DNA from 4 places in the Streptomyces sp. NPDC057950 genome. Region 1 is predicted to be linked to each of the others. Evidence: riboswitches for the same ligand, from Rfam matches in the RefSeq annotation. Region 1 holds a riboswitch; each other region holds the start of a gene.
The links. A riboswitch is a leader RNA that binds a small molecule or an ion and turns the genes downstream of it on or off. The one in region 1 is predicted to bind cyclic di-AMP.
Positions count from the first base shown of each region.

Region 2: linked by a shared signal. The riboswitch ahead of ACFVTC_RS30975 (transglycosylase SLT domain-containing protein) and the one ahead of ACFVTC_RS00640 (C40 family peptidase) in region 1 are both predicted to bind cyclic di-AMP.
Region 3: linked by a shared signal. The riboswitch ahead of ACFVTC_RS22890 (transglycosylase family protein) and the one ahead of ACFVTC_RS00640 (C40 family peptidase) in region 1 are both predicted to bind cyclic di-AMP.
Region 4: linked by a shared signal. The riboswitch ahead of ACFVTC_RS24040 (M23 family metallopeptidase) and the one ahead of ACFVTC_RS00640 (C40 family peptidase) in region 1 are both predicted to bind cyclic di-AMP.

Region 1 covers NZ_JBHVPP010000001.1:129,758-137,201, forward strand. The annotation lists gene bioB (biotin synthase BioB) at 1-793, opposite strand, end outside; gene ACFVTC_RS00610 (8-amino-7-oxononanoate synthase) at 957-2,090, shown strand; gene ACFVTC_RS00615 (DUF397 domain-containing protein) at 2,103-2,327, opposite strand; gene ACFVTC_RS00620 (helix-turn-helix domain-containing protein) at 2,340-3,197, opposite strand; gene ACFVTC_RS00625 (ATP-binding protein) at 3,410-3,868, shown strand; gene ACFVTC_RS00630 (LysR family transcriptional regulator) at 3,904-4,815, opposite strand; gene ACFVTC_RS00635 (LysE family translocator) at 4,933-5,604, shown strand; gene ACFVTC_RS00640 (C40 family peptidase) at 5,664-6,137, opposite strand; cyclic di-AMP (ydaO/yuaA leader) riboswitch at 6,141-6,326, opposite strand; gene ACFVTC_RS00645 (hypothetical protein) at 6,672-6,977, opposite strand; gene ACFVTC_RS00650 (ATP-dependent Clp protease proteolytic subunit) at 6,985-7,444, opposite strand, start outside.
Region 2 covers NZ_JBHVPP010000021.1:121,516-128,959, reverse strand. The annotation lists gene ACFVTC_RS30985 (outer membrane lipoprotein carrier protein LolA) at 1-1,086, opposite strand, end outside; gene ACFVTC_RS30980 (polyprenyl synthetase family protein) at 1,585-2,595, opposite strand; cyclic di-AMP (ydaO/yuaA leader) riboswitch at 4,705-4,863, shown strand; gene ACFVTC_RS30975 (transglycosylase SLT domain-containing protein) at 4,868-5,626, shown strand; gene ACFVTC_RS30970 (HAD family hydrolase) at 5,750-6,568, opposite strand; gene ACFVTC_RS30965 (FAD-dependent oxidoreductase) at 6,856-7,444, opposite strand, start outside.
Region 3 covers NZ_JBHVPP010000013.1:264,909-272,352, forward strand. The annotation lists gene ACFVTC_RS22885 (transglycosylase family protein) at 220-1,215, shown strand; cyclic di-AMP (ydaO/yuaA leader) riboswitch at 1,399-1,562, shown strand; gene ACFVTC_RS22890 (transglycosylase family protein) at 1,567-2,259, shown strand; gene eno (phosphopyruvate hydratase) at 2,559-3,845, shown strand; gene ACFVTC_RS22900 (septum formation initiator family protein) at 3,946-4,422, shown strand; gene ACFVTC_RS22905 (DUF501 domain-containing protein) at 4,470-5,012, shown strand; gene ACFVTC_RS22910 (exopolyphosphatase) at 5,306-6,247, shown strand; gene ACFVTC_RS22915 (NAD(P)/FAD-dependent oxidoreductase) at 6,698-7,444, shown strand, end outside.
Region 4 covers NZ_JBHVPP010000014.1:256,008-263,451, forward strand. The annotation lists gene ACFVTC_RS24025 (dihydrofolate reductase family protein) at 1-388, shown strand, start outside; tRNA gene ACFVTC_RS24030 (tRNA-Met) at 550-623, shown strand; gene ACFVTC_RS24035 (PP2C family protein-serine/threonine phosphatase) at 842-2,056, shown strand; cyclic di-AMP (ydaO/yuaA leader) riboswitch at 2,290-2,447, shown strand; gene ACFVTC_RS24040 (M23 family metallopeptidase) at 2,459-3,496, shown strand; gene ACFVTC_RS24045 (aldo/keto reductase) at 3,564-4,508, shown strand; gene ACFVTC_RS24050 (PrsW family intramembrane metalloprotease) at 4,518-5,924, opposite strand; gene trmB (tRNA (guanosine(46)-N7)-methyltransferase TrmB) at 5,989-6,822, opposite strand; gene lhgO (L-2-hydroxyglutarate oxidase) at 7,072-7,444, opposite strand, start outside.

The DNA of each region.
Region 1 (7,444 bases):
CGAAGCGGACCATCGCCAGGATGCGCAGACACCGCTGGGGTGTCAGGTTCCACTCCTTGGCGAGCGGGGTTCCCTCGAAGGGGATCAGGAAGTTCACCGGAACGGAGTCGGGATCGAGCTCGCGCAGCGCGTAGACGACGTCCACGAGGTCCTCGTCGCTCTCGCCCATGCCCGCGATCAGACCGGAGCAGGCGGACAGACCGGCCGCGTGCGCCTTCTGTACGGTGTCCACCCGGTCGGCGTACGTGTGCGTGGTCGTGATGTCCCCGTACGTCCCCTCGGACGTGTTGAGGTTGTGGTTGTAGGCGTCCGCTCCCGCCTCCCGCAGCCGCTCGGCCTGACCGTCGGAGAGCAGGCCGAGGCAGGCGCACACCTCGACGTTCTCGTGCTGGTCCTTGATCGCCTTGATGGTGTCGGAGACCCGGTCCACGTCGCGGTCGGTCGGACCGCGGCCGCTGGCCACCAGGCAGACCCGCTTGGCGCCCCCGGCCAGCCCCGCCGCCGCGGCCTGCGAGGCCTGGTCGGGCTTGAGCCAGCTGTACTTGAGGATCTCGGCCTTGGAGCCGAGCCGCTGCGAGCAGTACGAGCAGTCCTCGGGACACAGCCCGGACTTCAGGTTGACCAGATAGTTGAGCTTCACTCGACGACCGAACCAGTGCCGGCGGACTTTGCCGGCCGCGGCCACCACGTCGAGCACGTCGTCGTCGGACGTGGCCAGCACGGCCAGCGCCTCGTCACGGGTCGGCAGCTCGCGCCGAAGCCCCTTGTCCACCAGCGTGTTCAGCAGGTCCATGAGATCCGATCCTGACGTATCCGAGCGGGTGCGGCCAAGGAGAGATCGCACAACAGAGTCGGTTCGACGTGTGGGTATTGCCACATCCTGGGTGCCGGGCCGTCCCGCTAGGGTCTGTGCACTGCCTACAAAACCACCACCCCCAGGGCCCGGAGGCGCCAGCATGGCCGGATCGCCGTTCGCATGGATCGACGAGCAGGCGTACCAGCGCCGACAGGCCGGACTCGTCCGCACCCTGCGCCCGCGCCCCGCCGACTCGACGCTGCTCGATCTGGCGAGCAACGACTATCTCGGACTCGCCCGCCACCCCGAGATCACGGCGGCGGCCGCGGCCGCCGCCCATCGCTGGGGAGCCGGTGCCACCGGATCGCGGCTCGTGTCCGGCACTACCGGACTTCACGCCGAACTCGAACGGGAACTCGCCGACTTCTGCGGTTTCGAGGCGGCGCTCGTCTTCTCCTCCGGGTACGCGGCCAATCTCGCCGCGGTCACCGCGCTCGCTCCGCACGGCTCGCTCGTCGTCTCGGACGCGGGCAACCACGCCTCGCTCATCGACGGCTGCCGGCTCGCCCGCGGCGCCACGCAGGTCGTCGCCCACGCCGACCCCGACGCCGTGGGCAAGGCGCTCGGGACGCACGAGGGACCCGCTGTCGTCGTCTCCGACACGGTCTTCTCGGTGGACGGCGACGCGGCGCCGCTGGCCGGACTGGCCACCGCCTGCCGCGCACACGGGGCGGCGCTGGTCGTCGACGACGCGCACGGACTCGGGGTGCTGGGCAGGGGCGGCCGGGGCGCTCCGCACGCCGCGGGGCTCGCCGGGGCTCCGGACGTCGTCGTGACCGTCACGCTCTCCAAGTCGTTCGGCAGCCAGGGCGGCGCCGTCCTCGGGCCCGCACCGGTCATCGACCACCTGGTCAACGCGGCGCGCACCTTCATCTTCGACACCGGTCTGGCACCGGCCGCGGCGGGCGCGGCCCTCGCGGCACTCGGACTGCTGCGCCGCGAGCCGGCGCGCGCCGACCGGGCCCGCGCGGTGGCGACGGCGCTGCACACCCGGCTGACCGCCGAGGGCCTGGAGGCCGTACGGCCGGACGCCGCCGTGGTCTCGGTGCGCGCGCCGTCCCCCGAGCGGGCCGTGCGGTGGGCGGCGGACTGCCGGGAGGCGGGGCTCGCCGTCGGCTGCTTCCGCCCCCCGTCCGTGCCCGACGGCATCTCCCGGCTGCGGCTGACCGCTCGCGCGGATCTCACCGACGCCGAGATCGAGCAGGCGGTACGGGTGGTCTCGGAGAACCGGTGAACGAGGCGGCGGTCAGTCCAGTCCGGCGATGAACCCCTTCCAGCTGGCAGGGGTGAACAGCAGGGCGGGGCCCGCCTCGTTCTTGGAGTCGCGCACCGCGACGAGTCCGGCCCAGGGGCCGGGGCCCGGTCGTGCGGTCTCGACGCAGTTGTTCATTCCTGTACTGCGACTGCTGCGCAGCCAGCGCACATCAGGGATCGAAGTACTGAGAGGTACGTACCGAGGCAGTGCGGTCATGGGGGTGCCTCCTTACGCGCCGTCACCTATCGCGGCGATGTAGTCCAACGAGTCCTCGGGTGAAAGGGCGTGGAACCGAAGGGTGTTGAAGACCTTGGTGTAGGCCTGAAGGTCTTCTTTCCGCTCGAGGTAGAGGCTACTCGTCAAGTGGTCGAGAACAACCACGTCCAGATCAGTTGTGTTCGGAAATGAGAAAATAACGAAAGGTCCGGTCACTCCGGCGTGCGCGCCGGCGGCGAACGGCAGTACCTGAAGGCGCACTTGGGGGAGAGCCGCAGCCTCCCGCAGCCGGGTCAGCTGCCGGGCCATGACCTCGGGACCGCCGACCTCACGACGCAGCACGGCCTCGTCCAGGACCGCGGTCAGCTCCAGCGGCGGATCCGAACGCAGAACGTCCTGCCGGGCGAGGCGCACCTCGACGAGCGCGTCCAGTTTGTCGTCCTCGAGTCCGCCCACGGCCGCCCGCGTCACCGCACGCGCGTACTCCGGCGTCTGGAGCAGCCCCGGTACCACGGACGTCTCCAGCGTGCGCATACCGCTGGCCTGTGACTCCAGACTGATGAAGTCCCGGTAGGCGGGCGGCAGGACCCCCCGATAGGCGTGCCACCAGTGATGACGCCCATTGCCCTCGGACCCGGCCAGTCCGAGCAGGAGCTCCCGTAACCCGGGTTCCCCCACCCCGTACGCGTCCAGGAGGCGCTCCACGTCGGCCGGTCTCACCCCGCTGATCCCCGTCTCGATCCGGCTGACCTTCGACTGGTGCCAGCCGACGAGACGGGCCGCCTCACCACTGGTGAGGCCCGCACCGGCGCGCAGCGCGCGCAGTTCGGCACCGAGTTTGCGGCGGCGTACCGCGGGACCGTGCTGCATGGCCGTACTCCTTACTCCTTCCGAGCCGCCCAAATACGGTCTGCCGTCGCAGAGTTCACCGCTTCGAGCGACAGATATATGCATATCTCGGTGGATCGTGCCCGTGACCGGCCCAGTGATGGCAGTCTGGCGCGAAGCACCAGTCCGGGACCGTACTCGAACCATCCGCTCCGTGTCGGACTCCGGTCCCGTGGGAAAGGGACGACGTCGTCATGGCAGATCACCAGGAAGCATCCGTCACTCTGCCGAGCGATCCCGCCTCGGTCTCCGCGGCCCGGAATTTCGTCGTCGACGTGCTGGCCGAATGGGGCCTGCCGTGTGACGCCGAAGCCGCGGACACCGTACGCCTGATCGTGTCCGAACTAGCCACCAACGCCGTCCAGCACACCTTCGGCCAGTCGCCCACCTTCACGGTGGACGTCCGGCTCGACCGGGACGAACAACTGCGGATCGGCGTCACCGACAGCCATCCGCGTTTTCCGAAACGTCTGCCCGCAGCCGTCCAACAGGACAACGGGCGCGGGATGGTGATCATCCGTTGGCTGACCGCCGAGTGCGGCGGCAGGGTTCTCGTACGCCCCACCCGGGAGGGCGGCAAGACGGTCTCCATCGAGTTGCCGTGGACGGTGCCGGCCCAGCCGGTGGTGGCCGGGGGCCCGCAAGAGCCCTGAGGAAAAGATCAGTTGGCGGGCCGGGCCGGGCGTCCCTACCGCGTGGCACGCCCGAACGCACCGCGCAGCAGGGCCCGGAACGCCTCGGCCGCGGGTGCCTGCCGGTCGGTCCGGTGGACGACGGAGATCGTACGGCGCAGATCTCCCGGTTCCAGCAGCCGCAGCCCCACCGGGGTCGCCGCCGTCCTTGCCACCATCTCCGGCACCACCGCGACCCCGAGCCCCGCGCTGACCAGCGCGCACACCAGGGCGTACCCGGGGCTCTCGACCCGCACGGCCGGGGTGGCCCCGACCCGGGCCAGCGCGGCCTCCACGCCCTGCCGGGGCGGATGGTCCGGGGCCATGCTGATCAGCGGCTGTCCGGCGAGTCCGGAAAGCGGCAGCCGGGCCGCACCGTCCGCGAGGACGTGTCCCGGAGCGGTCACGAGCACCAGCTCCTCGACCAGCACCGGCTCCGCGTGTACCGACGAGGGGAGGGGCACCGGGTCCGCCGGCTCGTAGGTGTGCGTCAGCGCGAGATCCACCTCGCCCGCCGCGACCGCCGAGACACCGTCCGGAGGCTCGTAGTTCGCGACCGTGAGTTCCACGTCGGGGTGGGCCCGGCGGAAGGCGCTGAGCACCGGCGGCAGCAGATGGATGCCCGCCGTCTGGAAGGTGCCGAGCCGCAGCGTGCCGCCCGACAGGCCGGTCAGCCGGGCCAGTTCGTGCCGGGCCCGCTCCATCTCGTCGAGCACCCGCCGCGCCCGCGTCACGAGCAGTTCGCCCGCGTCCGTGAGCCGTGTCCCGCGATGGGAGCGCACCAGCAGGGGCGCGCCCGCCTCCCGTTCGAGTTTGGCGAGCTGCTGGGAGAGGGCGGGCGGGCTGTAGCCGAGGCGTTCGGCCGCCCGGGTGATGGATCCCGCCTCGGCCACCGCCACCAGGGCGGTCAGCCGTGTCGGGTCGTACATCGAACGGCTCCCGGGTCCGGGGACCCGCGGCGGGGGCCGGGTCCAAAGGATTGCTTAAGACAGACCCAGGATATTCGACATACCCGCTGAAGGTCCGGGCCGGGCAGCCTGGCGGCCATGGACGCACAGCTCATCGCCTTCACCGGAGTGGCCGCGGGGATGGTCGCCATGCCCGGCGCGGACTTCACCGTCGTCGTGCGCAACGCCCTCGTCTCCCGCCGGGCCGGGGTGGCGTGCGCGCTCGGGGTCGCGGGCGGGCTTCTCCTGCACACGGCGCTGGCCGTCGCCGGTGTCGCCGCCGTCCTCGCGGCCGTGCCCGCGCTGTTCCGGACGCTGCAGCTCCTCGGCGGCGCCTACGTGCTGTACCTGGGGCTACGGACGCTGGACGGCCTGCGACGGCGGCGGGACCGGGAGCCGGACCGGGGACGCCCGGAGGTGTCCGGCGGGACGCCGTCCGGCGAGGACGTGGCCGGCGGCCCTGGGGACGGGAAGCGTCCGCTGCGCCAGGGCTTCGTCACCAACGCGCTCAACCCGAAGGCGCCGATCACCTTCCTGAGCCTGCTGCCGCAGTTCGTGCCCGCGGGCAGCCCCGCGATGCCCCGCACCCTGGTGCTGGCCCTGATCGTGGTGGCCGTCGCCCTGGTGTGGTTCCCGGCGGTCGCCCTGCTGGTCGACCGGCTCGGCCGGTGGCTGCGCGGGCCGCGGGCGGCCCGCGCCGTGGTGGCGGTCACCGGGAGCGCGCTCACGGTGCTCGGCCTGGTGCTCCTCCTGGAGCCCCTGACGGCCTGAGAGCCCCCGGGTTCGTGCCGCGAGGGGCGGCGGCCCGGCACCGCCGCCCCTCGCTCGGGTCAGCTCACCCGGCCGTACCAGACGCTCTTCGTCCAGATCTTCTGGAGCTTCACGACCTCCCCGCTCTTCGGGGAGTGCCAGATCTTTCCCTTCCCGGCGTAGATGCCGACGTGGTACACGTTCCGGCCCGAGTGGAAGAACACGAGGTCGCCGGCCTTGCGGTGCGAGGCGGAGATGTGGTGGCTCTTGTTGTACTGCCCCGCGGCCGTACGAGGCAGCTTCTTGCCCGCCTTCTTGTACGAGTACAGCGTGAGCCCGGAGCAGTCGAAGCGCCGCGGCCCGGTGGCACCGTACTTGTACGGGGCGCCCTTCTTGGATGCCGCGACCTGGAGTGCCCTCGTCGCCGGTGTGGCCGCCTCGGCGTCGGCTGCGACGCCCGGGACCACCAGGCTGCCGCCCACGGCGGCGATGGTCAGAGCCGAGGCCGTACCGGCCCGGGTCAGCAGCGACGGGACACGATTGAGCGCAGTCATGCGCAACCCTTCGTCAACCGCCTGTGAAGGATGACCTGTCGGATTCGGGCTGGCGAAGTAGCCCGGCCGCTTACGCGGCTTCACCCCAAGGACCGCCCGGATCTCTCCGGCGGCCCGTCTTGCTGGGTCCTCCACTCCTGCCGATGCACATCTGTCGACCGGTCATCCGGGCGGCGGCAGGACTCGGCGTCCGCCCGGACCGCCCCGCCGGTGTGGCGGGGGCTTGTCGTCGGAAGGGATCTTCACGCATGGATGTCGGAAAATCCGAGCGGAACCGATGATTTGTGGGGTTACTCACCACTCACCCGTTCGGGTGGACACTCCTCTGTTCGAGGGGTGTTGGGGACGTCGGCAACGCTCTTACCAGCACCGGAAGGCTTCATTCCGCCTTTTGGCTACGCGTGTTGCGCAACTTTCGGGGCCACCCGAAAGGACGCGCGTCTACGCCGTTGGGGGGTACGTCGACTGGTCCGTTTGAAACGCGGGCCGGGCGCTCCACGGATCGGTGTGAGCGGCGGCCCGGTTCTGGATGCCTCAACCGCCGGAGTCGGGCGGCAGGGTGACGCGGGCGGTCCGCCGCTCGCCGTCGAGGACGCGCAGGGCCTGCGCGAGGGTCGGCGCGTGCACCTCGCTCTCGCCCCGCTGGTGCATCAGGGCCAAGGCGTCCCGCAGCGCGGTCGCCTTGCCCACGAGTGCCTGGGCGGCGCGCAGCCCGCGATAGGTGTCTCCCGGCCGGGCCGGGTTGATGCGGCCGACCAGGTCGACCACGTCGAGGTAGCGGTCTATCAGCTCGGCCTCGGCGTGCGTCAGTGCGGGCAGCGGAGGCAGTTCGGGCACCATCGGCGGATCACCTCGCGTCGGGTGTGGCGTTCCTCGCACCGGGCGCGGTGCGCGAGTTCTTGCGGCTCGGGATGATCCCGTCCACCAGCCCGTACGCCAGCGCGGCCTGCGCGTCCAGAATCGTGTCCCGCTCGATGTCGGCGGCGACTTGTTCGGGATTTTGCCCCGTGTGCCGGACGAGCATGTCCTCCAGCAGCCTTCGAGTGCGGGTCAACTCCGCTGCCTGGAGGACCAGATCGCTCGCCCGGCCCTGTACCGGTCGGGGGAGCGGGGGCTGACGGATCGACATCCGGGCTCCCGGCAGGGCGAACCGTTTGCCCGGGGTGCCGCCGGCCAGCAGGACGGCGGCGACCGACGCGGCCTGCCCCAGGCACACGGTCTCCACGTCGCAGGAGACGAAGCGCATCGTGTCGTAGATGGCCGTCATCGCGGTGAACGAGCCGCCGGGGGAGTTGACGTAGAGCGAG
Region 2 (7,444 bases), on a different contig from region 1:
GCCCGTTTCGAACTCGACGATCGAGCTCCAGCCCTCACCGATGGTCTTCATTCCGTCGAGCCCCTTGCCGGGGTTCTCACCGGGCTTCGGGGATGCCTCCGGGAGCTTGCCGTGCCTGCCCTCGTCCTTGTTCGCGCCCTTGTCGCCCCTGTCGCCCTTGTCCGCGTGCTTGCCGAGTTCCTTGCCCAGCTCGTCGCCCTCGGTGACCTTCGCACCCTTCGGCGGGGTGAAGTCGAAGGTCGAGGCGGCCGGCCTGGAGAAGTCGACCTTGGTGAAGCCCGCGTCCACGACGGCCGCACCGCCACCGGCCGGCGTGAGCGTGAACTTCAGCGGCACCCCGGTCTTGGCGTCCACCGCGACGCTGATCGCGCCGACCGTGGAGCCGGACTGCCTGGGCTTGATGAGCAGCTTGTAGGCATCCCGGCCCGCGACCTGCGCCGTGCCGTCCACGGTCACGGAGGTCGTGTCGTCGACGGACTTCAGGGCCTCGTCGGCCAGTTCCTTGGGCGTGCTCGGGACGTCCTTGGGCACCGCCCCGCGCCGCTCGTCGGACGCGGGCGCCTTCGAGTGGTACACCTCGTTCGACTTGCTGTCGTACGCCCATACGTCGTTGCCGTTGCGGATGACGCTGTACTCGGCGGCGCTCTCCAGCAGGGAGACCTTGCCCTTGTCCGGGCCGTCGGCCGCGACCCGCAGCGTGTGCGTGCCGGAGGCCAGCTCCATGAGTTTGGACTGCGGGTCGGCGGAGGAGCCGCCGGCGCCCTGGGCGGCGCCCGACATCAGGCTGTTCTCCAGACCGCCCAGATCGGGCAGCCCGAGGTCGGTGCTGATCTTGACCGTGCCGGAGAGCTGCTGGACGTCGGACTTGGCGATCTTCTCGACGAGCTGCTGCGCGGTGATCTTCGGCAGGCTGGGGTCACCGGAGTCGGCGAGCGCCGGGACGAGCCCGATGGTCACCGCCGCCACCCCCACCACCGCGACCGGGACGACGTACCGCGCCGCCTTGCGGCGGCCGGTGCGCATCTCGTCGGCCTCGTCGCGCAGCCTTTCCGCCCCGGCGGTCCTGTCGGAATCGTTCGGTGCCATATGTGCCTTACCTCCGTCGTCGGCGGCGGCCTGCCATCCTGCGCTTCCCCACCCCTATAGCCGCCATTCTCACCCGAACCGGTGAGGAGTGGTGCTCTCCATATGACCAAATCGGGCGGAGAGATGCGTCAGACCCCGGACGCAACTCCACGTACTCCTGCGGTATGACACGGGGAGGCGGTGCCGCCCGTGACCCGTAGGGGTCGGCGAGGACATCGCGGCACGGGACAGGCTCAGGTTTTCCAGCTACACGTACTGAACGTACGTAACGTACCTAAAGTGCATACCGTACGGAACGTACGGAACGGGCAGAGCGCACTCCCGCACGCCCGCACAGAACACATCGAAATGGCGGTCGATTACATTCTTCCGCTTTCCCTCGCCGCCGACGCCACAGACGCCACAGACGCCACAGACGCGAGCTTCCGCGCATCGACACGGACCATTCCGGGCCTGGACTCCATCCGATCGTGTGACGGACGTCACACCGAGGGGACGTCAGCCCGCCCGGTGCACCACCGCGTCCACGAGCTCCACCAACGCCGCCTTCGCGTCGCACTCCGGCAACGGAGCCACCGCCGCCCGAGCCTCCTCCGCGTAGCGCACGGTGTCCCGCCGCGCCTGCTCGAGCGCCGGGTGCGCCCGCAGCCGGGCCAGCGCCTCGGCGTGCCGGTCGTCGTCCGTGAGGTCGGAGTCCAGCAGCTCGCACAGCGCGATGTCCTCGGCGAGACCGAGCCGCTCCGCCCGCTCCCGCAACCGCAGCACCGGCAGCGTGGGAATGCCCTCGCGCAGATCCGTCCCGGGCGTCTTGCCCGACTCGTGCGAGTCGGACGCGATGTCCAGCACGTCGTCCGCGAGCTGGAAGGCCACGCCCAGCCGCTCCCCGTACTGCGTCAGCACGTCCACGACCGTCTCGTCGGCCCCGGACATCATCGCGCCGAACCGGCACGCCACGGCGACCAGCGAACCGGTCTTGCCGCTGAGCACGTCGAGGTAGTGCTCGACCGGGTCCCGCCCGTCGCGCGGACCCGCCGTCTCCAGGATCTGTCCGGTGACCAGCCGCTCGAACGCCTCGGCCTGGACACGGACGGCCTCGGGCCCGAGGTCGGCCAGCGTGTGCGACGCGCGCGCGAAGAGAAAATCGCCGGTGAGGACGGCGACCGAGTTGCCCCAGCGGGTGTTCGCGCTGGGCACCCCGCGCCGCGCGTCGGCCTCGTCCATCACGTCGTCGTGGTACAGCGTGGCGAGATGGGTCAGTTCCACGACCACGGCCGAGGGCACGACACCCGGCGCGTAGGGGTCACCGAACTGGGCCGCGAGCATCACGAGCAGCGGACGGAACCGCTTCCCGCCGGCCCGCAGGAGATGCTGCGCGGCTTCCGTGATGAAGGGGACCTCGCTCTTGGTGACTTCGAGCAAGCCCTCCTCGACAGCCGCCAATCCGGCCTGGACATCGGCTTCGAGAGCCTGGTCCCGCACGCTCAGCCCGAACGGCCCGACGACGGTCACGAGAGGTTCTCCTGTCTGCTGACGATCACATGGCGAACTCGGTCGATCATTCGGTCGATGACACGGTTTGTCGATGTGTCGCTGCCATCACTCAAGTCAGCGTATCCGGTCACGTTTCGATCACCACGAGCGCCCACCGTCCCCACTGTCGACTTCCTCCCGACTTCCCTCTCCCTCGACGTCCGATGCCCCCCGAGAGGCAGCCGGCCCACGCAGCCCCCGTCCGGGCGGCGGCCCGTCACGGGCGGTATGTTCTTAATGAGACGGTATGGCGGTAGACGGACCGAATCACGCACGAGCGCTGAGAACCCGAGAACACCGAGAACACCGAGAAGAGCATGTACACCCGTACGGCGTTCCCCTACGAGACGACTCACGAGGACGTCCGGATCCCTCCGGCGGACGACACGCGGCTGCACGCAGACCGCGGGACTCGCCCACGTCGCCCGGCCGCCGGACCTCGCGCACGTCGACCAGGTGATGTGCCGCGACATCCGGGTGAAGCGCCCGGACACGGTGCACCCGTTCATCCATACGTGGCTGTCACCCCCGACCCAAGACCCGTACGGGGGGAGATGACGGAGTCCTGTGGGGCGGCTCCGTTGTCCGTTGGGGCGGCTCCGTCATCCGTGCGGCCGTCCTGACGGTGGGCGGTGGGCGTCACCGCCTGCCCCTCCCTCCTGGTCCTCTCTCTTGATCCTCCCCCTTGGTCACCCCCTTTGGTCACCCCGGCGCGTACGCGCTCCGGGGGTGCGCCGGTGCTCGTGCGCCCTCTCAGCACACCGGCGTGGACGCGGGTCGCTTCCGCCCCGCCGGAGGCGACGCGGACCTGCCGCCGGACCACCGGGAGGGCAGGGCCCGGGTGATCGCCCTGGCGTGCGACGCGGCCCCCGACGGCGCCTCGGCCCTGGTCACTCGGGGTGCTCTGCACATGCCAGCGTGCGATCGCCGTGATCAGGCGGTCCCCCCGAAGCCGAGCACTACGGAGATCGCGCATTTCGAGCCGCCCGCCATCGGCCACGCCGTCCCGCCCGGCCGTCACACCCCTCGCTCCCTCTCTCCCCACCCCCCTCCTGACCGTCCCCGGACCTGGCCCGAGCCGGGCCCGGAGGCCGACTTCACCCTGACCCCTCGCCCAGCTCTCTCGAACTCCGGTTACAGGCAAGGGATTTCGACTCCACGACCACACGGATTCACCCCCGCCACCACGGCACCCACGCCCACCCGGACGGCCTCGAGCGCGGGGAGGGCGTACCGAGGCCGTACTCGGTCCAGGAAGCCGGCCTCCTGAGCGCCCGCGCTCTCCCCTCCCGGTCGATCCGTCCGCGCCGTCCGGAACCCGCCTGGGACGCGCGAAGCGAGTTCCGCTCCGAAGTCACCTGCGACACACGGGACTTCACCCCCCGGTGAGCCGGTCCGCGAGGACGGCGACGAGGTGGCCTCCCATCGGGCGCGGGAGCTGCGGATCCCGCGCGCCGCGGGCCGAAGCCCCGGCGGCCACCTCGGCTGCCCCGCGGGGCAGAGCGTGGACCGGTGAATCCCTGACGGACCCCGGCGAGGGACGCCCGCCCGCTCCAGCCGTCGACCTGGAGAGGGTCACGCGCTTCGGCATCACGCGGGCGGATGCCCCGGCCGGCGTCAACAGAGGCCACACGGGCCTGAGTTCATCCCTCATCCCGACCTGAAGCGGCAGGCACGTCCCGAACACCGGCCCTACGGACTCCACTTCAGGGTCATCGAGGGCCGGCCCCCCACGGCCACCCCGGCACGGACGCGTCCGTACGAACGGTGCGCACGGCTCCCACCGGGAGCTCAGCAGCCTTTTATTCGCGCCTTATATGCCCGACTTGCCGCCATTGCCGCTTTATTCCTGTCGGATCGAGTGAGTTGGGTCACGCGCGAAGGTCATCAACCCCACCGGGCCGCCAAGTGACTACCCGTTTGCATAAGCCAAGTTGAGCGAAGCATTCCGGATTAATCGGGCAATTCATCTGCCCTTATGCCCTGGTGAAAACGATCTACACCGCGACATCAAGGCTTGTTTCGGACATGTGCTGTCGCATACCTTCACGTCACTCCGGACGGACCGCCCAATCCTGCCGCCGACCGGAACCACACCCGACCACACACGCACGGCAGGAGCGGGGGACCCAGGTAAGCCGCCGATCCGAAGTCCGGAACGGCTAGGGGTGAAGTCGCACTCACCGTGCGGCCGGGCAGCTCCCGCCCGAACCCGACAGCTCACCTCGCAGGCACCGGAGAGGAACTCGTCATGGCCGCAGCAGGTAGACACTGCCACCCGAAGACTCGCAGCACCCTCGTTCGCGGCATTCTCGCTGCGGGCACGGGCGCGGCGGTACTCGCCATCCCGCTCCTGGGCGCCACCTGCGCGCAGGCCGCCACGGGCGCCTCCGACGTCCAGCTCGTCACCTACAAGGTGGTCACGGGCGACACCCTCGCCAAGATCGCGCGGAAGTACCCCTCCAGCGGCGGCTGGAAGAAGCTGTACGAGGCCAACAGCGCGGTCATCGGTTCCAACCCGTCGGCGCTCCGCCCGGGTCTCACCCTGACGGTCGGCACGAAAACCGTCCAGAACGCCACAAAGTCCGCAAAGGTCACGGCGGCGGTCGCCAAGACCACGAAGTCCACGACGACGGCGGCCAAGACCACGGCGGTCAAGACCGCGACCACCGCCGCCGTGAAGACGTACACGAACGACCTCGACGGCTGGATCAAGCAGTCGCTGGACATCATGGCCAAGAACGGGATCCCGGGCACGTACAACGGCATCTACCGCAACGTCATGCGGGAGTCCTCCGGAAACCCCAAGGCCATCAACAACTGGGACTCCAACGCCGCCGCCGGTATCCCCTCCAAGGGCCTGCTCCAGGTCATCGACCCGACGTTCAAGGCCTACCACGTGCCCGGCACGTCCATGGACTCCTACGACCCGGTCGCGAACATCACCGCCGCCTGCAACTACGCCGCGGCCAAGTACGGCTCGATCGACAACGTCAACGGCGCCTACTGACCGGACGCCACGAGACCGGGGTGCCGGACCGGACTTCCGGCACCCCGGGAAGCCAGAACCCCGGTGGTCCGCAGCCCCGGGCAGTCGGGGCTACGGACCACCAGGGCTACGGCGCGACCGGGGCTACGGCGCGGAGAGCGGGAACAGCCGCTCAAGCACCACCGCGATCCCGTCGTCCTCGTTCGACAGCGTCACCTCGTCGGCCACCGCCTTGAGCTCCGGGTGGGCGTTGGCCATGGCGACCCCGTGGGCGGCCCAGTCGAACATAGGTATGTCGTTGGGCATGTCACCGAAGGCGATGGTGGCTTCGCAGGACAGCCCGAGATGGGCGGCGGCGAGAGCAAGGCCTGTCGCCTTGGTCACCCCGCATGGCTGGAGTTCGACCGTGCCGGGCCCCGACATGGTGACGGTGGCCAGGGAACCCACCACCGCCCTGGCGGCCGCGGCCAACTCGTCGTCGGACAGCAGCGGGTGGCGCAGCAGCACCTTGCTGATCGGCTCCGTCCAGAGGTCGTCGCGACGACCGACCCGTACCGCGGGAAGCGTCGGGTGCGGCATCACGTAGCCGGGCTCGATGAGTGTCAGTCCGTCCACGCCGTCCTGGTCCACCGCGGCGTACAGCAGCCCGACCTCCGCCTCGATCTTTCCGAGCGCCGTCTCCGCGAGTTCCCTGTCCAGGGTCACCGACCACAGCAGACGGTCCTCGCCCGCGTCGTAGAGCTGCGCCCCCTGCCCGCACACCGCCAGTCCCGCACCGCCGAGTTCACCGAGGAGCGGGCGCACCCTCGGCGCCGGGCGCCCCGTCACGACCAGATGGCGGGCGCCCGCCTCCACCGCCCTCGCCAACGCGGCCCGGGTCCGGTCGGAGACCGTGTCGTCGCCGCACAGCAGCGTTCCGTCCAGGTCAGTGGCGATGAGTGAATATGCAGTCGGAGCGGCCATGATCCGAAGAATACGGATCCGACGACTCAGGGGCCCGGCGTGAACCGGACGACGTCCGGTATCCCGTCAGCAACGCCGTTCACCGCACGGGCCACGCGCGCCCGACGACGTCACACACACTCCGATCCGCCGTACCGGGCGCCCGAGACCGCCGCGACACCGGCTTCAACACCCGTCACGGACCGGCATGTCACGGAATGTGCCCGGCCGGCAATCTCCCGGTGACGTCGGGGCGGCGGCCCCCCGCCACCGCCCCGACCGCCGGGTGCCCGACGCCGTACGCCGACTCAACCGTGGGCCGCCGCCAAGTGCCTGGCCAGTCGCGGCGAAGCGAACTCCGTCCCGCACACGAATCGCATCACGGGCCCGTACGAGGCCGCCGCCGGCAACCCCGTGAAGTACAACCCGGGGACCGAGGACCGGTATCCGGCACCGAGCTTCGGGGTACCGCGGCTCACCGCCAGCTCCGTCCGCAACGCGTGTCCCAGGAAGTCCATCGCGGCGATGTCGACGCGATAGCCCGTCGCCGCGATGACGTGGTCGGCCGCGAGCTCCTCGGGCGCACCGTCCAGGGTCCGCACGGAGAGCACCGGGCGGCTCCCGGAGACCGCGGCCCGCTCGATCCCGGCGATCTCGCTGACCTCGACCTTGCCCTCGAAGCGGTCCCGGAGCCACCACGCGCCGAGCGGGCCGAGCACCCGGCGGACGAGATAGTGCCGGGTCTCGGCGGGCAGATAGCGGTAGGGATGCGGGTAGTAGCTGAGCGCCCACAGCGACCAGGCGCGCCCGAAGGGGGACTCCGGGCGCAGCTTCGGCTGTCCCCAGGGCGGTGCGCCGAAGGCGACCCTGCCCCGGCCCCGGGACACCACGCGCACC
Region 3 (7,444 bases), on a different contig from region 1:
TCGTACGGTGTCGGCGGGGCGGCCGTCGCGGGGGTGCCGGAGCGGTGGCCGCGAAGTATGAAGGTCCGGCCGTGAAAAGGTGATGGTCTCTCAACTCTGTGATCTTCACGTGATCTGCGCTGCATCTGCTTGTGACAAGTGATCGGGTGCGGCTACGTTCACCCATCAACGCGGCTCATCAGCCGCGCAGTCACCCGCTGTCACGTGAAAGGCTCTCGCATGCTCTCCGGGAACGGCCGCCATCGTCGCCCCCGTCAGGTTCCGGCCCTCATCGTCGCGGCAGGGGTGACCGGATCGGCGATCGCCATCCCGCTGCTCGGTGCCGCAAGCGCGAACGCGGCCGACGGCACCACGTGGGACCGGGTCGCCGAATGCGAGAGCGGCGGCCAGTGGAGCGCCGACGACGGCAACGGGTACTACGGCGGACTGCAGTTGACCCAGGAGAACTGGCAGCGGTACGGCGGCCGCAGGTACGCGCCGAGCGCCGACGAGGCCAGCCGGTCGCAGCAGATGGCCGTCGCCGAGAAGGTCCTGGCCGACCAGGGGCTCGCCGCCTGGCCGACCTGCGGGCCGCTCTCCGGGCTCAGTGCGAACTCGGGCGAGGTCTCGGTCGACACGGGCGTGGCAGGGGATTCGTCCAGTTCATCTGGTTCATCCGATTCATCCACTTCGTCCGATGGGTCCTCCCTGTCGGACTCGCTGGGGATCGGTGTCTCCCCGTCCGGCTCCTCCCGGTCCGACTCGTCCTCGGACGGGACCGGGAACAGGGCGAAGTCGGACACCTCCTCGGACGAGGAGTCCGGCAGCGCCCGGGAGACGGACAGTGAGGGCACGCGGACGGCGAAGGGTGGCGAATCGGGCAACTCGGGCCAGGGTGGCGACGCTTCGGCGGCACCCGAGGGCGCGACCGCCGGCGCCGGACGTCACCGCGGCGGCACCGTCGCCGAGAACTCCACCGACGGCGCCGTGGACGGCCGTGGTGACGACTCCTCCGGCCGGCACGCCTCGCGCGACTCCGGCGCCTCCCGCGACGTCGTCGACGGCTCGTACGTCGTCCGCACCGGGGACAGCCTCTCGGCGATCGCCGACGCCCTTGGCCTCGAAGGCGGATGGGCCGGGCTCTACGCCGAGAACGAGAAGACGGTCGGTGTCGACCCGGACCTCATCCTCCCCGGTCAGAGCCTTGCAGTTGATGCCGAATCGGGCGAAAAGTAGCGGGAGTTCACGTCATGGTTCGCCGTGTAATGTCCGGTTTGGCGCAAGTGAGAGATGGATCTCAAAGGCCCTGATCGTCTTTGAAATTCGGTCGATCGGCTGCTTACGGTCATCACCGCTCGCCACAGCGGGCCCCGACGGTCGCAACGCCGAATCCTGCCAGCGGCCGTACGGGAACAGTCGACGCGTCAAGCGCCGTAGGCAGGAGCGGGGGACCCAAGGTAAGCGCCGCGCCCGGTAGTTGACCGGGAGCGGCTTGGGGTGAAGACGTGCGCTGACGGCGCACGGCCGGGCACTCACCCGCCCGAACCCGACAGCTCACCTCGCAGGCGTCGGTGAGGGGATCACTCGATGCTGTTTTCCAGCAAGGGCAAGCACCGCCGTCCGTCCAAGGCCACCCGTGTCGCCACGCTCGCCGGTGTCACCGGCGTCGCCATCGCCGCTCCGCTGATGGCGACCGGCAGCGCCTCCGCCGCCACCGCCTCCGAGTGGGACTCGGTCGCCCAGTGCGAGTCCGGTGGCAACTGGGCGATCAACACCGGCAACGGCTACTACGGCGGCCTCCAGTTCTCGGCCTCCACCTGGGCCGCGTACGGCGGCACCGCCTACGCCTCCACCGCCGACAAGGCCTCCAAGTCCCAGCAGATCACCATCGGCGAGAAGGTCCTCGCCGCGCAGGGCAAGGGTGCCTGGCCCACCTGCGGCACGGGCCTGTCCGGCGCCGCCTACACCGGTGGTGCGGCCGCCCCGGCCAAGCCTGCCGCCCCGGCCAAGCCGTCCACCTCCACCGACACCCACTCGTCGGACACCGCCGCCTCCCGTTCCTCCGAGCGTCCGGCGGCGAAGAAGACCGTCTCCACCCCGACCGGCAAGAAGGTCAAGAAGGGTGACGGCGAGTACAAGGTCGTCAAGGGCGACACCCTCAGCTCGATCGCCGAGAAGAAGAAGGTCAAGGGCGGCTGGCAGCACCTGTTCAAGCTGAACAAGGACATCGTCGACGACGCGGACTTCATCTACCCGGGTCAGCAGCTCCACCTCGGCTGAGGCGAACCGTCCTCCCGGACGACGGGCCGTTCGTAGGACGGGTCTCCACACGGAGACCCGAAGAGGGTCCACCCCCGTCCCCACGGGCTCCCCGCTCCGGTGCGTCTTCCCCCGTACGCACCGGAGCGGGGCTTTTTGTTTCAGAGGGGAACAATATGTACCCTCAGTTCTGCTCAAGGGGTGGTCGAGCGGCTGGCCGATCGCCCCGGGCCGGTTAGGCTCATCCCGCGGAGCCGAACGCGGCACCGTGCAGTGCGGGCCCCGCGGGCCCGCGTACCCGCGTCACATCCCAGAAGGAGATGCTCGTGCCGTCCATCGACGTCGTCGTAGCCCGGGAAATCCTGGACTCCCGAGGCAACCCCACGGTCGAGGTCGAGGTCGGCCTCGACGACGGCAGCACGGGTCGTGCCGCCGTCCCGTCCGGCGCCTCCACGGGCGCCTTCGAGGCCATCGAGCTCCGTGACGGTGACCCCAACCGTTACCAGGGCAAGGGTGTCGAGAAGGCCGTCCTCGCCGTCATCGAGCAGATCGGCCCGGAGCTCGTCGGCTACGACGCCACCGAGCAGCGCCTGATCGACCAGGCCATGTTCGACCTGGACGCCACCGACAACAAGGGTTCGCTGGGCGCCAACGCCATCCTCGGCGTCTCGCTGGCCGTCGCGCACGCCGCCTCCGAGGCGTCCGACCTCCCGCTCTTCCGCTACCTGGGCGGCCCGAACGCGCACCTGCTGCCCGTTCCGATGATGAACATCCTGAACGGCGGCTCGCACGCCGACTCGAACGTGGACATCCAGGAGTTCATGATCGCCCCCATCGGCGCGGAGTCCTTCTCCGAGGCGCTGCGCTGGGGCGCCGAGGTCTACCACACCCTCAAGTCCGTCCTGAAGTCCAAGGGCCTGTCCACCGGCCTCGGTGACGAGGGCGGCTTCGCCCCGAACCTGGAGTCGAACCGCGCCGCGCTCGACCTCATCCTCGAGGCCATCAAGCAGGCCGGTTACGTCCCCGGTGAGCAGATCGCGCTCGCCCTCGACGTCGCCGCGTCCGAGTTCTACAAGGACGGCAAGTACGAGTTCGAGGGCAAGTCCCGCTCGGCCGCCGAGATGACCGAGTACTACGAGGAGCTCGTCTCCGCGTACCCGCTGGTCTCCATCGAGGACCCGCTGTACGAGGACGACTGGGCCGGCTGGAAGGTCATCACCGACAAGCTGGGCGACAAGGTCCAGATCGTCGGCGACGACCTCTTCGTCACCAACCCCGAGCGCCTCGCCCGTGGCATCGAGGAGGGCTCCGCGAACGCCCTGCTCGTCAAGGTGAACCAGATCGGCTCGCTGACCGAGACGCTGGACGCCGTCGAGATGGCCCAGCGCAACGGCTTCAAGTGCATGATGTCCCACCGCTCCGGTGAGACCGAGGACGTCACCATCGCCGACCTGGCCGTCGCGGTGAACTGCGGTCAGATCAAGACCGGCGCCCCGGCCCGCTCGGACCGTGTCGCCAAGTACAACCAGCTGCTGCGCATCGAGGAGATCCTCGACGACGCCGCGGTGTACGCGGGCCGCTCGGCCTTCCCGCGCTTCAAGGGCTGACCCCGGCAGGGTTAAGGCTTAGCCAGTCGCACGTACGTCCCCGTACCCGGTCCCGTACCGTGTGCGGGGACGTCCGCACGTGTGAAGGGGAGGCGGGGACATGGCCGTGAAGGACCGGGACCGGTTCTCCACCGCGACCCGGCTGCGGCTGCTCGGCGAGCAGACGGCGGCCCGGGTCTACCGCTCCCAGACCAAGCGTCAGGCCCGGCGCTCGCGGTTGACGGGCCGGGCCGCGCTGCTGGCGCTCGTCGTCTGCTCCCTGATCGTGGCCCTCGCCTACCCCATAAGGCAGTACGTGTCCCAGCGCGCTGAGATCGCCGATCTGCAGCGGCAGCAGGAGCGGGCCCGCGCCCGGGTCGAGCAGCTCCGCGACCTGAAGGCGCGCTGGCAGGACGACGCGTACGCGGAGCAGCGGATCCGGGAACGGCTGCACTATGTGATGCCGGGTGAGACCGGGTACGTCGTGATCGACCCGGACGCGGTGAAGCAGTCGCGGACGGACCGGGGGGCGGACGCCCGCCCCTGGTACGCCAACGTCTGGGACGGCGTCGACAAGTCCGACCGCTCCGACCGGTGAGCGACACGGACCGGTGAAACGACAGAGAAAGTGACTTGAGCACAGGCATGGAAACGCCCCCGCCGCCCACCCCGCGGACCGAGCCGACCGACGCGGACGTCGCGGCCTTCAAGCAGCAGCTCGGCCGTCCGCCGCGCGGGCTGCGCGCGATCGCGCACCGCTGCCCCTGCGGCGAGCCGGACGTGGTGGAGACGGCGCCCCGGCTTCCCGACGGGACGCCGTTCCCGACGACGTACTACCTGACGTGTCCGCGCGCGGCCTCCGCGATCGGCACGCTGGAGGCCAACGGCGTCATGAAGGAGATGACGGACCGTCTGGCCACCGACCCCGAGCTGGCCGCCGCGTACCGGGCCGCCCACGAGGACTACATCGCGCGCCGCGACGCCATCGAGGTGCTCGCCGGGTTCCCGAGCGCGGGGGGCATGCCGGACCGGGTGAAGTGCCTGCACGTCCTGGTGGCGCACTCCCTGGCGGCGGGCCCCGGGGTGAACCCGCTGGGGGACGAGGCGATCGCGATGCTGCCCGAGTGGTGGCGCAAGGGGCCGTGTGTGGACCTTTCCGTGGCCGAGGGCACCTCCACGGAGGGATGAGGTCCGATCGGCCTCGAGGGCCTTGTCCTCGAGGCCGGACGGGCTGCCGGTGCGGTCCTGGGCTGCGGATTCTCAGCCCGTGCGGCGATCGAGGACGAGCCCTTCGGACGAAGCGGGGGTCCAGGGGGCGGCAGCCTCTTGACCGGGTCCGGGGCGGAGCCCCAGGGACAGGACCGGGGGTCCCCCTGCTCGAGCGAAGCCGAGAGCCCGGGGGAGGGTAGGGGCGGCGGGGGCGAAATAGGCTGGGGCGGCTGCACGCCGGAATCGGAAACCACCACAGGAGACCACAGCTCATGACCAGGGTCGCCGCCATCGACTGCGGTACGAACTCCATCCGTCTCCTCGTCGCCGACGCGAACCCGGCGACAGGCGAACTCGTCGACCTGGACCGGCGTATGACGATCGTCCGGCTCGGCCAGGGAGTCGACCGCACCGGCCGCCTCGCCCCCGAAGCCCTGGACCGGACCTTCGCGGCCTGCCGCGAGTACGCGGCGGTCGTCAAGGAGCACGGCGCGGAGCGCCTCCGCTTCGTCGCGACCTCCGCCTCCCGCGACGCCGAGAACAGGGACGAGTTCGTACGCGGTGTCCTCGACATCCTGGGCGTCGAGCCCGAGGTGATCACCGGCGACCAGGAGGCCGAGTTCTCCTTCACGGGAGCGACCAGGGAACTCGCGGGCCGGGACGACCTCGCCAAGCCGTACCTGGTCGTGGACATCGGCGGCGGTTCCACCGAGTTCGTCGTCGGCGACGACCACGTACAGGCCGCCCGATCCGTGGACATCGGCTGTGTGCGGATGACGGAGCGCCATCTGGTGCACGCCGGAGTGGTGAGCGACCCCCCGGAGCCCGCGCAGACCGACGCGATCCGCGCCGACATCGAAGCCGCGCTGGACCTGGCGGCCCGGACGGTCCCGCTGGGCGAGGCCCGCACCCTGGTCGGCCTCGCCGGTTCGGTCACCACGGTCGCGGCCATCGCGCTGGACCTCCCCGCGTACGACTCGGCCGCCATCCACCACTCCCGCATCCCGCGGGAGAAGGTCCGCGAGATCACCGAGCGGCTCCTGCGCTCCACCCACGCCGAACGGGCCGCGATCCCCTCCATGCACCCCGGGCGTGTCGACGTCATCGCCGCCGGCGCCCTCGTCCTGCTGGCGGTCATGGAGCGGATCGGCGCGGAGGAGGTCGTCGTCAGCGAGCACGACATCCTCGACGGCATCGCGTGGTCCGTCGCCTGAGCCCCGGCCAGGGCCCCCGGAGCGCTTGCTACCCGCCGGTAGCCTCCACTGAGCAGGTCGGATAACGTATGAGCGCGGACAGGGGGCCATCCGGGCCCTCTCTGCGACACGCCGCCGGAAAACTTCGTGAAGTTCTTCACAAGGAATTCGGCCCTGATGGGCGACGACTGGGCCACTCGGGTGCCGCGGGGGTGCTCGCCGGTCTCGGGGCGATGCTCACCGGAGCATTCCGGGAGTGTTTCCGGCGGGTGAAGTCGAAGGGTGGTTCGGTGCACTCGAACGCCCGGAGTGGCAGCTCACGGGCTCTTGACAACGGTCCGGCCCGAACACTGGTTCCCTCGCGCCGACATGACCTGGGTCACGTGAGCCGCGCAGTGTAGCAGAGGGGGCACCCAAGCTTGTGAAGGGGCGCACGAGCGACCCCCAAGGGGCGGGTGGATACTCGATGGCATGAGCACCACGGAGCGTCCCAGGATCCTCGTAGTAGGCGGTGGGTACGTAGGCCTGTACGCAGCTCGGCGCATTCTCAAGAAGATGCGCTACGGAGAGGCGACCGTCACGGTCGTCGACCCCCGGTCGTACATGACCTACCAGCCCTTCCTCCCCGAAGCCGCCGCCGGCAGCATCTCGCCGCGGCATGTCGTCGTCCCACTGCGACGCGTGCTGCCCAAGGCGGAGGTTCTGACCGGTCGGGTCACCACCATCGACCAGGACCGCAAGGTGGCCACGATCGCCCCCCTCGTGGGTGAGGCGTACGAGCTGCCTTTCGACTACCTCGTCATCGCGATGGGCGCGGTCTCCCGCACCTTCCCGATTCCCGGCCTTGCCGAACAGGGCATCGGCATGAAGGGCATCGAGGAGGCCATCGGCCTGCGCAACCACGTTCTCGAGCAGTTGGACAAGGCCGACTCGACCACGGACGAGGACGTCCGCCGCAAGGCGCTGACCTTCGTCTTCGTCGGCGGTGGCTTCGCGGGTGCGGAGACCATCGGCGAGGTCGAGGACATGGCCCGCGACGCGTCGAAGTACTACGGCAACGTGTCCCGTGAGGACATGCGCTTCGTCCTCGTCGACGCCGCGGACAAGATCCTTCCCGAGGTCGGCCCCAAGCTCGGCCAGTACGGCAAGGAGCACCTGGAGTCGCGCGGGGTCGAGATCTACCTCTCCACCTCCATGGACTCCTGCGTCGACGGTCAC
Region 4 (7,444 bases), on a different contig from region 1:
CGCGTTCAGCGTGGGCGCGGTGGTAGTGGCCGCGGACGGCACCGAGCTGGCCCGCGGGCACTCGCGGGAGGGGGGCGACCCCGTCGCGCACGCCGAGGAGGCGGCACTCGCCAAGATCGCTGCCGGGGATCCGCGGCTGGCGTCCGCCACCGTCTACAGCAGTCTGGAGCCGTGCGCCCGGCGGGCCTCGCGGCCCGCACCCTGCGCCCGGCTGATCCTCGACGCGGGGGTGCGCAGGGTGGTGACCGCCTGGCGGGAGCCGGACACCTTCGTGGCGGGCGCGGACGGCAACGGGTTGCTGGCGGCCGCGGGGGCGGACGTCGTGGTGCTCCCGGAGTTCGAGGAGCGGGCCACAGCGCCCAACGGGCATCTTCTCGGCGCCGCCTAGCGGAGGGGCCTGCGGCGGCCGGTGCCCGGCCGTGGACGGCCGTGGACGGTCGTGAGCGGTGCGGAATCGCAGGGGATCCGGAGGAGAAGGGGCCTGGTCGTGGGGCCTGCGTGAACGGGTGTGCTCGGGGGGTCGAACATGGCGTACACTGGTTTCAACGACGCGGGGTGGAGCAGCTCGGTAGCTCGCTGGGCTCATAACCCAGAGGTCGCAGGTTCAAATCCTGTCCCCGCTACTCAAGGCCAAGGCCGGAACTCGGATTCACGAGTTCCGGCCTTCGGCGTTTCCCGGGCCCTGGTGTTCCCCAGTCTTGTTGTTCGCGGGCCCGGGTGTTTTCGGCGCAGGGTGTTTCCGGTCCCGGGTCTCTCCGACACGCCCGTACGGCAGCGAGGGCCGTCCCCCGGTCGGTCCACACCGCTGGCCCCCTTCCCCCGGTGCGGGAAACCTGGACGGGTGGGGCAGCGAGGAGGTGCGCGGCGGGCCGAACGGCCCTACGGCCGGTCGGGCGGACGGCGGCCCGGCGGCCCCGTGCCCGATCCTCGGCCGGGGGACGAACCGCCGCCGGACCCGGACACCCGCCGGATCTCGCACGCCTGGACCCTCGTGCGGGCGCTGCCCGTCCTGCTCGTCGTCGTCGCGGTGGTCTACGACTGTCTGACCCCGCCCCAATTCACCGCGGCTCCGCTCTTCACCGCAGCCCCGCTCGTCGCCGCGCCGATCTTCTCGCTGCGCGGCACCCTCCTCACGGGGGTCATGACGCTGGCCGCGCTGCTCGCGTGCCGCCTCAGGTTCGGCCTCCACATGGGGATCGGCTCGATCACCGAGGTCGCCACGGTGGCGACCGTCGTCGTCCTCGCCGTCCTCATCAACATCCTCGTCCGCCGCTCGGACGAACGGCTCGCCTCGGCCCGGCAGATCGCCGAGGCGGCTCAGCGCGCCGTGCTGCCGGAACCCGAGGGGCGGATCGGCGGCCTGGCGGTCGCGGCACGCTACGAGGCCGCGCAGGAGGGCGCGTTCATCGGCGGCGACCTGTACGCCGTGCAGGACACCCCGCACGGCGTACGGCTGGTGGTGGGCGACGTCCGCGGGAAGGGCATGGGCGCGGTGGCCGCCGTCGCGGTGGTCATCGGGGCGTTCCGGGAGGCGGCCGAACAGGAGACGGCGCTGGAGGCGGTCGCGCAGCGGCTGGAACGTGCGCTGGCCCGCGAGGGCACCCGGCGCGAGGGCCTGGACGCCTTCGAGGGTTTCACCACGGCCGTCCTCGCGGAGATCCCGCACGGGGGCGACGTGGTCCGCATCGTCAACCGCGGCCATCCGTCACCGCTGCTCCTGCACGGGGACGGCACGCTGTTCACGCTCGCCGCCGCGAACCCCGCGCTGCCGCTCGGCATGGGCGAGCTGGGCTCCTGGCCCGACCGCGCGGACACGGCGGACTTCCCGCTCGGCTCCACGCTCCTGTTCCACACGGACGGGCTGTCCGAGGCGCGTGACGGCCGCGGGAACTTCTACGATCCGGCCGAGCGGCTCGCGGGACGGACCTTCAGCGACCCGGACACCCTGCTGGCCGAGCTCGCGGCGGGGGTCGGCCGGCACACCGGCGGCGCGCTCGCGGACGACATGGCGCTGCTCGCCGTGCGGCGTCCCCCCGCGGGCGACGGAGTTCCTTGATCGTTGTCACGAGGGGTAGTGGAGGGTACTCCTCCGCGTAACAACTGACACACGGTCAAAAACAAGCGCGTGAGGGAGGGCGGGTCAACTCGCCCGTTTTCCCACGCTCATGCCCCGTAAGTCCTGGCCAAGAGTGGTTAATGATCCGTACGAACGGCTTGGAATCCGGTACCCGAGTCTATTAACGTTCGATAACGCAGCGCGGTCGTCCCAGCCGTCACAAGAGACGGCTCCGTGCGCACGCGCCGAATCCCGCGAGGGAACCGGGGAACCACCAACTTGGGGTGAATCGAGCGTCTTTCACGGTGGAGACACCGTGGCTTGACGCGCGTAGGAGACCTTCCTGCTCCGAACCCGTCAGCTAACCCGGTAGGCGATAAGGAAGGAAAGGAGCGCGCCCACGTGGCGTCCAACCGGCCTGCCCAGCCCACTTCGTTCGCGCCGAACGACACCCAGACTTTCGGTTACTCCCGCGGCGACGACGAGGGCCCCTGGGAGGAGTGGAACCCCACCGCGGATTCCGTCGCTCCCGTCCGCGGCCGGCACCGCGTCTCCAAGCAGCGCGGCGGCGGGCTCGCCCGCAGCTCCACCGTCCTCGGCGTCGGTGTCCTGGCCGCCGTGGGCGCGGGTGGCATCGCCACCGCCGCGCCCGGCAAGCCGCCCGTGTCGATCTCGCTGCCCGACCTCTCCTCGGTCACCCAGTCGGCCAAGGCCCTGATATCCGACGGCGGTTCCAGCACGCCGAAGGGTTCCTCGACCCCGCTCACCGGCGCCGGTCTCACCAGCGCCGACGCCGCGCAGGGCAACGCCGACGCCGGCGAGGCGCTGCGGGCCCGCATCATGGAGCAGGCCGAGTCCCAGCAGGACCAGGTCGACAGCGCGGCCCAGGACGCCGCCGAGAGCGCCGCCGCGAAGAAGGCGGTCGCGCTGGCCGCCGAGCAGCAGGACCAGGCCAAGGCCAAGGAAGCCGCCGCGAAGAAGAAGGCGGACGAGGAGGCCAAGCAGAAGGCCGAGGCCGCGCGCCTCGCGAAGCTCGCCAAGAGCTACTCGCTGCCGACCTCCTCGTACACCCTGACCTCGCGCTTCGGTGACGCCGGCTCCATGTGGTCCTCCGGGTACCACACGGGCCTCGACTTCGCCGCCCCCACGGGCACGCTGATCAAGGCGGTCCACAGCGGCACCATCACGGAGGCGGGCTGGGCCGGATCGTACGGCTACCGCACGATCCTCACCCTCGACGACGGCACGGAGCTGTGGTTCTGCCACCAGTCGTCCATCAGCGTCAGCGTGGGGCAGAAGGTGGGCACGGGTGACGTCATCGGACGGGTGGGCGCGACCGGCAACGTGACCGGGCCGCACCTCCACCTGGAGGTCCACCCGGGCGGCGGCGACGCGATCGACCCGATGGCCTGGCTGCAGAGCAAGGGCATCAACCCCTGATCCAGCGCCCGCCACGAGCACGGCGGGTGCGGAATGCGGTCGTCCGGTACGGCTGTTGAAATGGGGTATGACTCCTCTCCGCACGCTCGGTTCCTCCGACATCGAGGTCTTCCCGCTCGCCCTCGGCGGCAACGTCTTCGGCTGGACCGCCGACGAGACGCAGTCCTTCGCCGTGCTCGACGCGTACGCGGCCGCGGGCGGCAACTTCGTCGACACCGCCGACAGCTACTCGGCGTGGATCCCCGGCAACAAGGGCGGCGAGTCCGAGACGATCATCGGCAAGTGGTTCGCCGCGCGCGGCAACCGCTCCGATGTCGTCCTCGCCACGAAGGCCGGCGCCCATCCCCAGTACAAGGGGCTCGCCCCGGACACCCTCAGGGCGGCGGCCGACGCGTCACTGCGCCGGCTCGGCACGGACTACATCGACCTCTACTACACCCACTTCGACGACACCTCGGTACCGGTCGAGGAGATCATCGGCACGCTCGACGAGCTGGTACGGGCCGGCAAGGTCCGGGCGATCGGTGCCTCCAACCTGTCCGCCGAACGGCTCGCGGAGTCCCTGGAGTTCTCCGACCGCGAGGGCCTCGCGCGCTACACCGTCCTCCAGCCCCACTACAACCTCGTCTCGCGCGACACCTACGAGGGCCCGCTCCAGGAGGTCGCCTCCCGGACCGGACTGGCCGCCGTCCCGTACTTCGCCCTCGCCGCCGGCTTCCTCACCGGCAAGTACCGTCCGGGCACGACCGTCGACTCGGCGCGGGCCGAGGGCGCGGCCAAGCACCTCGAGACGGAGCGCGGCCCGCGTGTCCTCGACGCCCTCGACGAGGTCGCGCACGCCCATGACGTTTCGGTCGCCACCGTCGCCCTCGCCTGGCTCGCCGCCCGGCCCACGGTCGCGGCCCCGATCGCCTCCGCACGAACCGTCGAACAGCTTCCGGAGCTGCTCGCGGTCGCGGACCTCACGCTGAAGGACGACGAACTGGCACGGCTGACGGAGGCGTCGGCCTGAGCGCTCCCCTCAAGGCCGGTAGGGGTCGTACGCCGGGCGGGGCACCGTCGGGTCCGGGTACGGCCGTCCGTCCCGGGGCGACGGCTGCGCCGGCACGTAGCCGTAGCCGTAGCCGTAGCTCCCGTCGGGGCCGTACGCGGGCCATGGCGGCGGCACCGGGACGGCGGGGGCGGTCACCCGTGCCGCGTGGGCGAGGGAGGGGCGGGCGACCTCCCTGCGGCGCCACAGCTCGTGGAGCAGCTCCCGCTCCCGTACGACGAAATCGGCGCCCGCGCGGCCGCCGCGCCCCCGGTGCCGCAGGAACGCGAGCGAGGTCGCGCAGGCCTCGTACCGCGCGACCGACCGTGCCGCCGCCCTGCCGAAGTGATGGGCCGCGTACTGACGTGCCAGCCGGCGTGCCCGCATCGAACCGAGTACGTACGGCTCGGGCGGGGTCAGCCACCCGGCGACGGCGTACGCCGGGAGTTCGGCGCGGACGGTCCTCAGCTCGCGCTGCCGCGTCCAGATGACGAGGAAGGTGAGCAGTCCGAACGCCGGCACCATGAACGCGCCGTACACCGCGAAGAACCCGTACTCCCCGAAGCTCGACGAGCCGTTCCACATCGCGTGCATGCCCATCGCGAGCAGCAGCCCGGCCGACGGCAGCAGGACGCGGCGCAGGCGTCGGCGCTCGGCGGACAGCGCCGCGATCCCGAAGCCGATGCCGGTGAACACGGTGAAAAGCGGGTGCGCGAAGGGTGCCATCACGACCCGGACGAAGAAGGTCGCTGCGGTGACGGAGGCCAGTCCGCGCTCGCCGCTGAGCTGGTCGGTGCCGAAGGCGGTGCCGAGGTAGAGGATGTTCTCCGTGAAGGCGAAGCCGGTCGCGGTGACCCCGGCGACGACCACGCCGTCGACGATCCCAGTGAAGTCCCGTCTGCGGAAGAGGAAGACCAGCAGCACGGCGGTGGCCTTCGCGGACTCCTCGACGATCGGGGCTATCACCGTCGCGCCGAGTGTGTCGGCGCTCGACGGGTCGGCGGTGGCGGTCGCTATCCACCGGGTCGCGAAGCTGTTGGCGACGATCGCTATCAGCGCCGCCGCGCACGCGCCCCAGGCGAAGGCGAAGAGCAGGTTCCGCCAGGGGCCCGGCTCGACCCGGTCCAGCCAGCGGAACGCGGCGAGAAGGAGCGGGACGGGCAGCACGGCGAGGCCGAGGCCCACCAGGAAGCCCTCGGTACCGGTCTGCTGGCGCACCAGGGCCAGGATGACGAGACCGGAGAGCGCGAGCAGGATGGTCAGCGCGCCGTAGCGCACCCTCCCCCGAGCAGGGAGGCACCCCCATCGCCGCCACCAGTGCCGGTGCCGCGGCCCACCGGCGGGCGGCGCGCCGCCAGGAGCGCCGGGGTGCGTGGGGTACGCGGGAAAGGTGGCCACGGCATTGACCCTAACGAGGCGGGGGCGGTGTCCGCGAGGGTGCCGGACGCGGTCCGCAGGGGTGTCAGTCGCCCGGCGTGTGCTGCTCGCGGTGGTGTACGCGCCGGAAGAGCAGGTCGTTCACCACATGACCCTTCTCCAGCCCCTGGCCCTCGAAACGGGTCAGCGGCCGGAAGCCCGGACGAGGCGCGAAACCGCCGTCCGGCGCGGTGTTCTCGAACTCCGGATGCGCGGTCAGCACCTCCAGCATCTGCTCGGCGTAAGGCTCCCAGTCCGTCGCGCAGTGCACCAGGGCGCCCGGCGCGAGGCGGGTCGCGGCGAGGTCCAGGAACTCCGGCTGGATCAGCCGGCGCTTGTGGTGGCGCTTCTTGGGCCACGGGTCGGGGAAGTACACGCGCAGGCCGCTCAGCGAGTCCGGCGGGAGCATCTCGCGGAGCAGGATGATCGCGTCGCCGTTGCCGACCCGGATGTTGGCCAGTCCGTTCTGGTCCGCGAGGTTCAGCAGATTGCCCTGGCCGGGGGTGTGCACGTCGACGGCCAGGATCCCCGTCGCCGGATCCTCGGCCGCCATCCGCGCCGTGGCCTCGCCCATGCCGAACCCGATCTCGAGGACGACGGGAAGCTCGGCGCCGAACAGTTCGGCCAGGTCGATGATCCGCTGCCCGTCGATGTCGAGACCCCACTTGGGCCACAGCCGCTGCAGAGCGTCCGCCTGCCCGGCCGTCACCCGGCTGCGGCGCGGCTGGAAACTCCGGATCCGCCGCTCGAAATGCGACCCGGCGGGATCGGCCTGCGGCCCGCCGGGGAACCGGGGCTCTCCCTTGGCACGGGGGCGCTCCCGCGGGGCGTCGCCGGCGGGGTGGGGCTGTTCGGGGGAGCTGCTCAGGAACTCAGACACAATGCGTCGATTTTACGACCAGGTCCCGCACGCACCGTCCGCCGCCCACGGGGGCTGCGGACCCCAGACCCCCGCTCCGGCCTTGAGGGCCTTGTCCTCGATCGGCGGACGGGCTGGTGGTGCGGGCCTGGGCTGCGGATTTTCAGCCGGTCCGGCGTTTGAGGACGAGCCCTTCGGGCCGGAGCGGGGGTCTGGCGGCGGAGCCCCCGGGAACGGATGGGTCGGGCAGATGGGCGGGGGCGGGAATCCTCAGGTCACCGCCAGCGCAGCCAGCGCCCGACGCGCGACCTCTCTCCCGATCGGCAGAGCCGCCGTCGCGGCAGGCGACGGCGCGTTCAGCACATGCACCGTCCGCACCCCCTCCTCGATCAGGAAGTCGTCCACCAGCGTCCCGTCCCGCAACACCGCCTGCGCCCGCACCCCCGCCGCCGCGGGCACCAGATCGTCCACGGTCACCGCCGGCAGCAGCCGCTGCACGGCCCCGGTGAACGCCTTCCGGGACACCGACCGCCGCAGCTCCCCCGCCCCGTACGACCAGTGCCGCCGGGCCATCCGCCACGACCCGGGCCAGGCCAGGGTCGTGCCCACCTCGCGGGGACGGATCACCCCCCACCCGTACCCC